DNA from 4 places in the Citrobacter sp. MNAZ 1397 genome. Region 3 is predicted to be linked to each of the others. Evidence: predicted binding sites of a transcription regulator. Region 3 holds the regulator's gene; each other region holds the start of a gene.

Region 1 (3,206 bases), on a different contig from region 3:
AGCCGCCCGCGTAGCGCACATTCCCAGACAATGAGTACGCGCCACCCCTGCTCTCGCAGCAATGCGCTATCGCGGTTGTCACGCACGACATTTTTACCTATTTTTTCCAGCCAGAATTCAGTACGCGTCGCGGGCACTTTAAATAAATAGCACTCGTGGTGATGCCAGAAACAGCCGTGGGTAAAGATGACGGCGCGATATTCGTCCAGCACAAAATCAGGGCGTCCAGGTAACGCAGCATCCTGGACACGGAATGTCAGGCCAAGCATCTCCAGCAGCGAAGCAAGCCGTTTTTCGATTGCCGTGTCACGGGTGGCAATGGCACGCATGTTTTTGCTGCGCGTCGCTTTATCGTGGACATCTGCCATGTGCTCCCCCTCGTTTTACCGACCTGGTTTATGATGACCAAAACGATGCAAGACTTCGTTATCCAGCCCGTGGTAATCACCCTGTAATTCAGCGCTGATTTTTGCCATAAACTGCACCAGATAATCGGCATTATGCTGCGCCAGCGCTCTCCCCTTTTCCGTCTGCATGGTGGCGGGCAGCGTCAGCAGCTTGGTGCGAAAATGGTCAAGCGCATAACGTTTATCGTTGAGTTCACGCCCGTCGGCAAAGGGATCGCGACTATCAAATAAGGCGACACCCAGCGAACCGGCAACCGCAAAAACGCGTGCCAGCCCAATGGCGCCTAGCGCTTCAAGTCTGTCGGCATCCTGAACAATTTTCGCCTCCGGCGTTTGTGGCGCGATCCCGGCGCTGTAGCTGTGCGCCTCAATAGCGTGACGCACCGCAGGGTAGCGTTCTTCCGGGAAATGCTGAAAATCCGCGCGCAGAATAGCTACCGTTTTTTCCGCCGCCATACGCGAGGCTAAGGACCGCCGTGGATCATTTTTTGCCAGGCTGACGATATCGTGAAAATAACAGGCCGTCAGAATCACCAGCGCGTCTACTTCCTGCCCCTCCATAAGATGCTGCGCGGTACGCCAGACCCGGCGAAAATGGGCGACATCGTGGGCGGCATCCGTCTGGCTATAATGTTGTCCGACCCATGTGTCGAAACACTGCTGCCAGTCAGTTAATGTCATGGTTACTCCATCCAGGGAAAACCGTAACCATAGCATCATTTTATTTCATTGCTTATGCGTTCGTCCCACGAGGGCGGGTATACCATGCAATCCCACCCAATATGAGCCCTACTGTGCCGAAAGTCAGGAGACTGAGTAATGCCAGTATCCATTGGCCCGGTTCAGTATCGAACAACATCCCCGCCGGTATTGCAGCGGTACGATTGGCAGTCCAGACAATCTGCGCAAGGCTCCAGATAAAATGCAGGCAAAACAACCAGAAAGCCCATAGGGCCAATTTCCCCCCGGGGCCGCGTATCTTTTTTTCTGGATCCTCATCTTTCCTGGCGCTCTTCATCATCACTGCAACAACACTATATAATTTCACTATAAATGTGATGTACATCACAATACACTGGTCTTCGGGGTTTTTCAAAAGTGTTTATCCAGTCAGACTCAACAAAAAGAGCATAAATTGATCTTGCGCAACTGACCTTTTTTGCGTTGTTTTTCACCGCAATCATTCAACCTGAAAATAATTAAGATGCATTTAGCCTGTTTCATATATAGAAAAGAGTCATATAAATTGACGGTATATTTATCTTAGATTCTGTGGCACTATTTCACGACTATCAGTATTGAGTTACTTCTGAGTTATTCATCATTCTTTTCCGCACTATTTCGCCTGGGGATCTCTCAGGCTTTTTTTCACCTTTTATGTTCGCCACGAAAATATAAACCACTCAAAGATAAGCACATCAAATAAAATGCGTTAAAACTATATACCCAAGAGAATCATACACAATAAAAATACAATAAAATCAACTAACTAAATGCTTTACTATTTTAAAATTCATAATCTAAATACCATCCCAAATAGAAACATTTTGCAATATTTTAAATAATTTACTTACATTTTTGACGTAAAAATTAATGAACTTAATAGAATAGTATTCAGTTTGTAATTTCGGATGAAATTGCAATTATTCATATAAATTATGATCTCAAGGGAATAGATTATGAAAAGAAAAGTACTGGCAATCTTAGTGCCCGCATTATTAGCTGCGGGTGCAGCAAATGCGGCAGAAATTTATAATAAGAATGGTAATAAAGTCGATTTCTACGGAAAAATGGTCGGCGAGCGTGGCTGGACCAATACCGATAACCACAACAGCGAAAACGAAGATTCCTCTTACGCGCGTATCGGCGTTAAAGGCGAAACCCAGATCCACAGCGAGCTGACCGGTTTCGGTCAGTTTGAATACAACATGGACGCCAGCAAACCAGAAGGCGGCCAGGAGTCAAAAACGCGTCTGGCCTTCGCGGGCCTGAAATTCGGCAACTACGGTTCATTTGATTATGGGCGTAACTACGGCGTGGCCTATGACGTTGCGGCATACACCGATATGCTGGTCGGCTGGGGTGGCGATTCCTGGGCTGCTTCCGATAACTTTATGACCGGTCGTACCAACGGTGTCGCCACTTACCGCGTCACCGACTTCTTTGGTGAAGTGGATGGGCTGAACCTGGCGCTGCAATATCAAGGCAAAAACAGCAACCGCGATGTTAAGAAACAGAATGGCGACGGCTACAGCATGTCCGCCTCTTATGAATTCGACGGCTTTGGCTTTGCTGCAACCTACGGCAAATCTGACCGTACCGATGAACAGTCCGCCGACCGCAAAGGCGATAACGCCGAAGTCTGGTCCATCGCGGCAAAATACGATGCAAACAATGTTTATGCTGCCATGATGTACGGTGAAACCCGCAATATGACGGTAGAAAACGATAGTCAGTTTGCCAATAAAACGCACAACTTCGAAGCCGTTGTACAATACCAGTTCGACTTTGGCCTGCGCCCGTCTCTGGGTTACGTCTACTCTAAAGGCGAAGACCTGAGCCGTCGTGGTAGTTTCAAAGGTGGTGATGCCGCTCGCGTAAACTACATCGAGCTTGGCACCTGGTATTACTTCAACAAAAACATGAACGTTTATGCGGCCTATCAGTTTAATCTGCTGAACGACACACACTATGTGAAATCAACAGGCACTGATAAAGACGATAAATTCCTGATGGGTATCGTTTACCAGTTCTAATCGTACTTTTCCTTCAAGGCCCGCTGCAAGCGGGCTTTTTTGT
Region 2 (3,206 bases), on a different contig from region 3:
CGCAGCTATCGTCGGCTTGCAGAAGTGATAACGGGGCGTATTGTCAGGGACATTAATGATGCTACCGGTCTGTCCGGTCCGGATTTCATGATCCTTATGGCACTCAGTAAAAATCCACATGGCGCACTTCTTCAGCGTGATCTGCTGGAGTACCTCGAGTGGGACAAGTCCCGGCTTTCACACCAGCTCTCACGCATGGCCTCCCGAGAACTTGTACAGAGAAGCCGCACTCACTTCGCAGGTATTTCGGTAAGTATTACGCAAGCTGGATGTCAGCTACTCGCCAAAGCACGGCCAGTGCATACGGAAAGTGTGCGGCGGAATTTTCTCGATAAGCTGACGCCAGAAGACGTTCATGCGCTGATCGCCATCACCGGGCGGTTGCGGCAGTCTGACAGTGGTGTTATCGAGTAATCCGCTGGCGACCAGCACAGGGGAGAGAATGGCGCCCGTATCTATCCACGTGAATCACCTCTCCCCCGCTTCACGCCGACCGCATTTGACGAACCCATCGCGCAGTAGCACGGTTAAACGGGATGCAACAAAAAGCGACGGGCTTTGGTATGGCGTCAGTAGCCAAACGTGAGTTACTTCCACAGCTTATGTGCTATTTCCTGCAATTGCCGGGCGATATCCTGCAGGTTAATCTCCTGTTCCTGTACACCCCCGGTGGAGTGACGGACGATAAGCTTCGCCGGTAACACTGACGAACTGCGCGCCGAATCACCGTGGCCGCTATCGAGCAGGCGGCGCACCGCTTCCTTTCCCTGCAAATCGAGATCCAGCGAAACGGTGGTCAATGCCGGATGGAAGAACGAACTTTCATAGGTCCCGTCATAACCCACGACCGATTTCTCACCCGGAATAGCGACCTGGTGTTGATGAAATGCGCTGAGTACGCCGAGCGCCATCTGGTCGTTCCCCACCAGCACGGCGGTGAAATTCGGTGTTTCACGTAACATCTGCAACGCGCCCGCATAACCGCTCTGCGCATCCCAGGTACCATGAAAAATGGTCACCGGTTTCAGTCCATAACTGTTAAGCGTATCTAGCCAGCTTTTCAGCCGCAGGTTGGCTGACACGGAGGTTTCCGGCCCGGCCAGCAGCGCAATCTCCCGGTGGCCCAGGTCATAGAGATGTTTGACGCTGGCACGGGTGCCGTCTGCCGGGTTAAACGAAACGTTAAACACGGAACTGTAGGGATCGACATCGAGGAACAAGCAGACAATGTCATCGTTGTCAGAAGCGATGCGTTGCGCCTCTTCGGTTTCCAGCGGCACGTTGATAATGACTTTATCCACCAGTTGCGACTTGAGTTCGTTGATGGCGAATTGAATATCTTGATTGACGTTCTCATCGATCATTGAAATCAACACCTGGTAGCCATCCAGATTGGCGTAGCGTTTCACCGCCGCCGCCACCTGTGAAGGAGCATGGAGCGCCAGAGAGGTGGTCACCAGGCCGATGGTCTGGCTTTGCTTACCGACTAGCTGCTGCGCCAGCCGGTTCGGTACATAACGCAATAACTCTATGGATTTCTCCACTTTTAAACGCGTGGTTTCGGATACATTGGCAGATTTGTTGAGTACCCTGGACACGGTCTGGTAGGAGACACCCGCATGACGGGCTACGTCTTCCAGCGTTGCACTTTTAGACTTCATGGTCCGGTTCCTTATGTTGTTATACGCCAAGTGTAACAGGGGCGACCTGAAAAAACGCTCGTCACGCATCCCTCCGCGTCATTTTAACAAAATAAGTATGACGCTCACAACCGCCAACATTGTGAACAGATTCGCTATCTGTAACAAAATACGCTGATTTATTTGCAGTTAATCACATATTCACAATCGTTAGTTTGCCAGTTTTTACATTTAGGCATTTTATGACACTGCTTATGTGAACGTAATACAAAACAATAAGAGGAATGATATGAACACTACGCTACGCACTCTCTCTCTTGCGTTAGCCACTGCGCTGACTTCAACTTCTTTGCTGGCTGCGACATCTGTCCCTATCGACTTTCACGGTTACCTGCGCGGCGGCGTAGGCGTGTCCGGCGATGGCGGACAGGTTGAGTGGCAAAAGAACAAACTGGGTCGTCTGGGTAACGAAACCGATACCTACGGTGAGCTGGAACTGGGTTCCGAAGTCTATAAAAAAGATGACGTGAGTTTTTACCTCGACAGTATGGTCAGCATGGTTTCTGACGGTTCTAACGACAACGAAACCACCATTGGCGACGACGCACAGTTCGGCTTACGCCAGTTGAACCTGCAAATTAAAGGGCTTATTCCCAACGATCCCAATGCGGTTATCTGGGGCGGTAAGCGTTACTACCAGCGCCACGATCTGCATATCATTGATACCAAATACTGGAATATCTCCGGTTCCGGCGCCGGGGTCGAAAACTATACCGTCGGGCCAGGTGCAGTCTCGGTGGCCTGGATCCGCGGTGACGCCAATGATGTTGATTACCGCGTCGATAATGACAATGACGTCAACATCAACTATATCGACGTTCGCTACGCGGGATGGAAGCCGTGGTCAGGCGCCTGGACAGAGTTCGGCATTGACTACGCGATGCCAAATCCGACCAAAAAACAGAAAGATTACGGCGGATTATACGAAGCGGATGACGGTGTCATGGTGACCGGCGAAATCAGTCAGGATATGTTTGGCGGCTACAACAAACTGGTGCTGCAATATGCCAACAAAGGGCTGGCGCAGAACATGGTATCGCAGGGCGGCGGCTGGTATGACATGTGGCATTATGTGAACGACGCCAGCGGTTATCGCGTGATCAACACCGGGCTCATTCCAATTACCAGCAAATTCTCGCTCAACCACGTGCTGACCTACGGATCTGCTAATGATATTACGGAATATACCGATAAAACCCGCCTGGTTTCACTGGTCGGTCGCGCGCAGTATCAGATGACCAACTATGTTCGCCTGATCGGTGAAGTCGGTGGTTTCTATCAGAAAGACGACTATAAAAACGGCACCCATTACAAACAGAGCGGCGAAAAATACACCTTCGCGGTGGGTCTGGCAGATGGCCCGGAATTTATGTCACGCCCTGAATTACGCGTATTTGCTTCGTATTTAAATGATTCGGAAAATGGTAAGTCATTTGAAGATGGAACCAAAAATAATACGTGGAACTTTGGCGTACAGGTCGAAGCCTGGTGGTAAATAAACATTAT
Region 3 (3,206 bases):
TTTCACCCCCTGGCAACCCTTGCCAGAGCCAACAGATGTGCTTTTTTATGAAGGGTTACACGGCGGCGTGGTGACGCCACAGCATGATGTCGCCCGCCATGTCGATCTGCTGGTGGGCGTGGTTCCGATCGTTAACCTTGAGTGGATTCAAAAGCTGGTGCGTGATACCAGTGAGCGCGGCCATTCCCGTGAGGCGGTAATGGATTCAGTGGTGCGTTCGATGGAAGATTATATCAACTTCCTTACTCCCCAGTTTTCCCGCACCCATATCAACTTCCAGCGTGTGCCGACGGTAGATACCTCCAACCCGTTCGCCGCTAAAGTGATCCCCTCGCTGGATGAAAGCCTGGTGGTTATTCATTTTCGTAATCTGGAAGGGATCGACTATCCCTGGTTGCTGGCAATGCTCCAGGGGTCATTCATTTCGCACATGAACACGCTGGTGGTGCCGGGCGGAAAAATGGGGCTGGCGATGGAGCTTATCATGACGCCGCTGGTACAGCGGCTGATGGAAGGGAAGAAGATTCAATAGCCTTCCGGCGGGACGCAACATCGGCTCCCGCCAGGGTATCCCGGCACGCAGCGCCACCGGGGAAAACGCCTGATGCGCTTCGCTTATCCGGCCTGCGTTCTCAGGCCTCAATCACTTCATACGAGTGCGTGATTTTCACCGCCTTCTCCAGCATTAATGCCACGGAGCAATATTTCTCAGCAGAGAGATCCACCGCACGCGATACAGCCGCTTCTTTCAGCTCTTTGCCGGTCACGATAAAGTGCAAATTGATATGCGTAAACAGACGCGGAGCCTCCTCGCGGCGCTCCGATGTCAGCTTCACTTCGCAGTCTTTCACATCGTGACGGCCTTTTTGCAAGATAGAGACAACATCGATAGCGCTGCATCCCCCCGCCGCCATCAGCACCATTTCCATCGGGCTGGGGGCTTTGTCGCCTGAGTTACCATCCATCAGGATCTGGTGCCCGGACGCAGACTCGCCAAGGAACGTTAAACCTTCTACCCATTTCACACGAGCTTGCATTTTTAATTCACTCCGGAGTTACAATTTTCTTTACAGATTACGCGTACATAAGAAAACGCGCAACGGAAGGCGACCTGCGTCAAGCTGAAGCGAGACACCAGGAGACAGGCGACAAAAGCTATGCTAAAACAATCGGGATGCTACAGTGATACATTGACGTTATGCATGTATGCAGAGGACATCACATATTACAGGCCGCAGGCATGTCTGACGGTCCACTTCCCAGGTATGGGGAAGATAGATTGCAACCCCGGACGCGATATGTGAATCCAGCGTCTGGAGCCAGCTTATAACAGAGGATAACCGCGCATGGTGCTTGGCAAACCGCAAACAGACCCGACTCTCGAATGGTTCTTGTCTCATTGCCACATTCATAAGTACCCGTCGAAGAGCACGCTGATTCACCAGGGTGAAAAAGCGGAAACGTTGTATTACATCGTCAAAGGCTCAGTGGCTGTGCTAATCAAGGATGAAGAAGGTAAAGAGATGATCCTCTCTTACCTTAACCAGGGAGATTTTATCGGTGAACTGGGTCTGTTCGAAGAGGGTCAGGAGCGTAGTGCATGGGTACGCGCCAAAACCGCTTGTGAAGTGGCCGAAATCTCCTACAAAAAATTCCGCCAGTTAATTCAGGTGAACCCGGATATCCTGATGCGTTTGTCTTCCCAGATGGCGCGTCGTCTGCAGGTCACCTCAGAAAAAGTCGGTAACCTCGCCTTCCTTGATGTGACAGGCCGTATCGCACAGACGCTGCTGAATCTGGCAAAACAGCCGGATGCAATGACCCACCCGGACGGTATGCAAATTAAAATTACCCGTCAGGAAATTGGTCAGATCGTCGGTTGCTCCCGCGAAACCGTTGGTCGTATCCTGAAAATGCTGGAAGATCAAAACCTGATCTCCGCGCACGGTAAAACCATCGTCGTGTACGGTACACGTTAATTCTCAAGCGGCGCATCGCCCTTAACGATGCGCCGTTTTTGTCTCTCTTCCCCATGTGGCGCAGGCTGATTTATCACCCCGAAATCAACTATGCACTGCGACAAACGCTGGTGTTATGCCTTCCTGTGGCTGTCGGACTCATTCTGGGCCATTTACAGCAGGGGCTGCTTTTCTCACTCGTTCCCGCCTGTTGCAATATTGCGGGTCTGGATACACCACACAAACGCTTTTTTAAACGTCTGATCATCGGCGGTTCGCTTTTTGCGGGTAGCAGCCTTGCAGTACAACTGCTTCTGGCGCAAGCGCTCCCCCTGCCGATCATTTTGACGGGTCTGACCCTTATCCTGGGCGTAACGGCAGAAATCAGCGCGCTTCACGGACGCCTGCTGCCCGCCTCGCTTATCGCCGCTATCTTCACGTTAAGCCTCGCCGGAAATATGCCTGTCTGGGAACCATTGCTGATTTATGGGTTCGGTACCCTGTGGTACGGCGCGTTTAACGCCTTCTGGTTCTGGCTATGGCGGGAGCAACCGCTACGTGAATCATTGAGCCTGCTGTATCGCCAGTTGGCGGACTATTGCGAAGCGAAATACAGCCTGCTGACGCAACATGTCGATCCAGAAAAAGCCCTCCCCCCGCTGCTGACACGTCAGCAAAAGGCGGTGGATATGATCAGCCAGTGTTATCAACAGTTGCATATGCTGGCGGCGAATAATAACAACGACTACAAGCGGTTACGCCGCGTTTTCCAGGTCGCTCTGGACTTACAGGAACACATTGCCGTTAGTCTGCATCAACCGCAGGAAGTCCAGGAACTGGTAGAACGCAGCCATGCCGAAGAGGTTATCCGCTGGAATGCGCAAACCGTTGCCGCGCGGTTACGGGTTATCGCCGATGATATTCTTTATCATCGCTACCCCAAACGCTTCAATATGGATAAACAAATTGGCGCGCTGGAGAAAATTGCCCGCCAGCACCCGGATAACCCGGTTGGGCAGTTTTGCGCCTGGCATTTCAGCCAGATAGCCCGTGTGCTGCGTACCCAGCGCCCGCTCTATATACGCGATCTGATGGCAGAGAAGCAGCGTCGCTTGCCCCTGATCCCGGCCCTCAAAAGTTATCTCTCGTTGAAATCTTCCGCCTTGCGTAATGCGGCACGCATTAGCGTCATGCTCAGTATTGCCAGCCTGATGGGCAGTGCGCTGCATCTTCCTAAACCCTACTGGA
Region 4 (3,206 bases), on a different contig from region 3:
CAGGTAATTAACAACCGGCAGCAGAGAGAACTCTTCGTTGTACTCGCCTTCGGTCGGACGACCCAGATGGGAGGTAACCATCACTTTCGCGCCTTGTTTCAGCGCCAGCTCGATGGTCGGCAGAGACGCACGGATACGCGCATCGCTGGTCACTTTGCCATCTTTAACCGGTACGTTCAGATCCGCACGGATGAAAACGCGTTTACCTGCCAAATCCAGATCGGTCATCTTAATTACAGACATGGTGAATCCTCTCAATGATTCATAAAGTTTTGCGAACGCAATGTGCGCCCTACCTGAAACCTTTCGCGGCCATCTCTAACGTCGTGTCGAGCATTCGGTTAGCAAAGCCCCATTCGTTATCGCACCATACCAGGGTTTTAATAAGGTGCGCGCCACTGACCCGTGTTTGCGTACCATCAACAATGGCACTGTGCGGATCGTGGTTAAAATCTGTCGAGACCAACGGTAATTCCGTATAGTCAACTATACCATGAAATGTTCCCAGTGCTGCTTTTTGCAGCAACTCATTGACTTCACACGCTTTAACCGGATTTTTCACCGTCACACTCAGGTCAATGGCCGTCACATTTATGGTCGGTACGCGTACCGCAATCGCCTCAAACCGGTCATGAAATTGCGGGAAAATACGGGTGATACCCGCCGCCAGTTTGGTGTCCACAGGAATAATAGACTGGCTGGCTGCACGCGTACGGCGTAAATCAGGATGATAGGCGTCAATCACCTGCTGATCGTGCATCGCGGAGTGGATCGTGGTGACTGTACCCGATTCAATCCCCCACGCGTCATCAAGCAGCTTAATAATCGGAATAATGCAGTTCGTGGTGCAGGAAGCGTTAGAGACAATACGATCGTCAGGCTTTAAGGCATCCTGATTGACGCCAAAAACGACCGTCGCGTCAAGATCGTTACTACCGGGATGCGAGAACAGCACTTTCTTCGCCCCCGCCGCCAGATGTGCTTCGCCATCGGCGCGGCTGCCAAAAACACCAGTACAATCGAGCACCACATCAACGCCCAGTTCGCGCCATGGCAGGGCTGCGATATCGCGTTGATGAAGAATGCGAATTGCATCATCGCCAACAAACAGTTGCTCGCGTTCCTGATGTACGTCCCACGCGAAACGCCCGTGGCTGGTGTCATATTTCAATAAATGGGCCATGCCTGCCGCATCTGCCAGTTCATTGATTGCCACCACGGTGACTTCCGCCCGACGCCCGGATTCATACAAAGCACGAACCACGTTGCGCCCGATACGACCAAAGCCATTAATCGCTATGCGTACGCTCATAGATCTCCTGCAAGGTTACCCAATTTGAGGTGGCTCACAGAGTAATGCAGCAACCTTTACAGAGGAACCTCGCCTGTCACAAACTGCGTTTGATTGATTAATTGTCGAACATTTAAGCGACTGAAACGCTTCAGCTAGAATAAGCGAAACGCAGAATAAAAGGAATCCATGTCCAGCCCTGGCGACCATTTATCTGACTTGCGTCACATTTTTGCAGGAATAATTCGAGGTAAAAGCAAAACGGTAACCAGGCGGTTACCGTTTTAGTCTTTGCCCCTCTCCCGGCGGGAAAGGAAGGCGTTGAGGGCACCGGTTCGTGCCCGACAACAATTAGAGCAGTGCTTTCGCTTTTGCGACCACATTGTCGACAGTAAAGCCGAACTCTTCAAACAGCAGCTCTGCCGGTGCAGACTCACCGAAGGTGGTCATACCGACGATAGCGCCGTTCAGGCCCACATATTTGAACCAGTAGTCGGCGATACCCGCTTCGATGGCAACACGCGCAGAAACGGCTTTCGGCAGTACGGATTCACGGTAAGCCGCATCCTGCTTGTCAAACGCATCGGTAGACGGCATGGACACCACGCGCGCCTTCACACCTTCGGCAGTCAGTTTTTCCCATGCGGCAACCGCCAGCTCAACTTCTGAACCGGTCGCGATGAAAATCAGCTCAGGCTGGCCGTTGCTGTCTTTCAGCACGTAACCGCCACGGGCCACATTTGCCAGTTGCTCAGCGGTACGCTCCTGCTGTGCCAGGTTCTGACGGGACAGAATCAGCGCAGTCGGGCCGTCGGCGCGCTCAACGCCGTATTTCCACGCTACCGCCGATTCCACCTGGTCACACGGACGCCAGGTGCTCATGTTCGGGGTCACACGCAGAGAAGCCACCTGCTCTACCGGCTGGTGCGTCGGACCATCTTCACCCAGACCGATGGAATCGTGGGTGTAGACCATCACCTGGCGCTGTTTCATCAGGGCCGCCATACGCACCGCGTTACGGGCATATTCCACAAACATCAGGAAGGTGGAGGTGTACGGCAGGAAACCACCGTGCAGGGAGATACCGTTGGCAATTGCGGTCATACCGAACTCGCGCACGCCATAGTGAATGTAGTTACCGGCAGTATCTTCGTTAATCGCTTTCGAACCAGACCAGATAGTCAGGTTAGACGGTGCCAGGTCAGCGGAGCCGCCGAGGAACTCAGGCAGTAACGGACCGAACGCTTCAATCGCATTCTGGGACGCTTTACGGCTGGCGATTTTGGACGGGTTAGCCTGCAGTTTCGCGATGAATTCATTCGCTTTCGCGTCGAAATCAGACGGCAGCTCACCGCTCATACGGCGGGTGAATTCAGCCGCTTCCTGCGGGAAGGCTTTGGCATAAGCCGCGAATTTCTCGTTCCAGGCTGACTCTTTCGCCTGGCCGGCTTCTTTCGCATCCCACCGGGCATAAATTTCAGACGGGATTTCAAACGCCGGGTGTTTCCAGCCCAGCGCTTCGCGGGTCAGCGCGATTTCCGCATCGCCCAGCGGGGCGCCATGGGAATCATGTGTACCCGCTTTGTTCGGCGAACCGAAACCGATGATGGTTTTGCACATCAGCAGGGACGGTTTGTCGGTGACCGCACGCGCTTCTTCTACTGCACGTTTGATGGAGTCCGCATTGTGACCATCAACGCCACGCACCACGTGCCAGCCGTAGGCTTCGAAGCGTGCCGCGGTGTCATCGGTGAACCAGCCTTCAACGTGGCCGTCGATGGAGATGCCGTTGTCGTCGTAGAAGGCGACCAGTTTGCCCAGTTTCAGGGTACCGGCCAGGGAGCATACCTCGTGAGAGATACCTTCCATCATGCAACCGTCACCCATGAAGGCGTAAGTGAAGTGATCAACAATG

The links. The regulator CRP, encoded in region 3, controls carbon source genes, mostly activating them, when cyclic AMP is high. The targets are predictions, from matches to a motif close to ATGTGANNNNNNTCACAT.
Region 1: drpB (cell division protein DrpB) is a predicted target of CRP. The motif match lies at 1,461-1,478, and genes of this name have one in related genera.
Region 2: L2097_RS05450 (maltoporin) is a predicted target of CRP. The motif match lies at 1,822-1,839, and genes of this name have one in related genera.
Region 4: epd (erythrose-4-phosphate dehydrogenase) is a predicted target of CRP. The motif match lies at 1,504-1,521, and genes of this name have one in related genera.

The regions. Positions count from the first base shown of each region.
Region 1 is NZ_JAKIVH010000001.1:706,420-709,625, reverse strand. Features, by position in the region: gene L2097_RS03125 (very short patch repair endonuclease) at 1-368, opposite strand, end outside; gene L2097_RS03120 (phosphohydrolase) at 384-1,088, opposite strand; gene drpB (cell division protein DrpB) at 1,141-1,425, opposite strand; gene L2097_RS03110 (porin) at 2,087-3,163, shown strand.
Region 2 is NZ_JAKIVH010000001.1:1,183,527-1,186,732, reverse strand. Features, by position in the region: gene L2097_RS05460 (MarR family winged helix-turn-helix transcriptional regulator) at 1-414, shown strand, start outside; gene L2097_RS05455 (LacI family DNA-binding transcriptional regulator) at 588-1,661, opposite strand; gene L2097_RS05450 (maltoporin) at 1,930-3,195, shown strand.
Region 3 is NZ_JAKIVH010000003.1:422,822-426,027, reverse strand. Features, by position in the region: gene L2097_RS19185 (phosphoribulokinase) at 1-532, shown strand, start outside; gene L2097_RS19180 (OsmC family protein) at 633-1,037, opposite strand; gene crp (cAMP-activated global transcriptional regulator CRP) at 1,347-1,979, shown strand; gene L2097_RS19170 (YccS/YhfK family putative transporter) at 2,033-3,206, shown strand, end outside.
Region 4 is NZ_JAKIVH010000004.1:48,530-51,735, forward strand. Features, by position in the region: gene pgk (phosphoglycerate kinase) at 1-243, opposite strand, end outside; gene epd (erythrose-4-phosphate dehydrogenase) at 293-1,312, opposite strand; gene tkt (transketolase) at 1,643-3,206, opposite strand, start outside.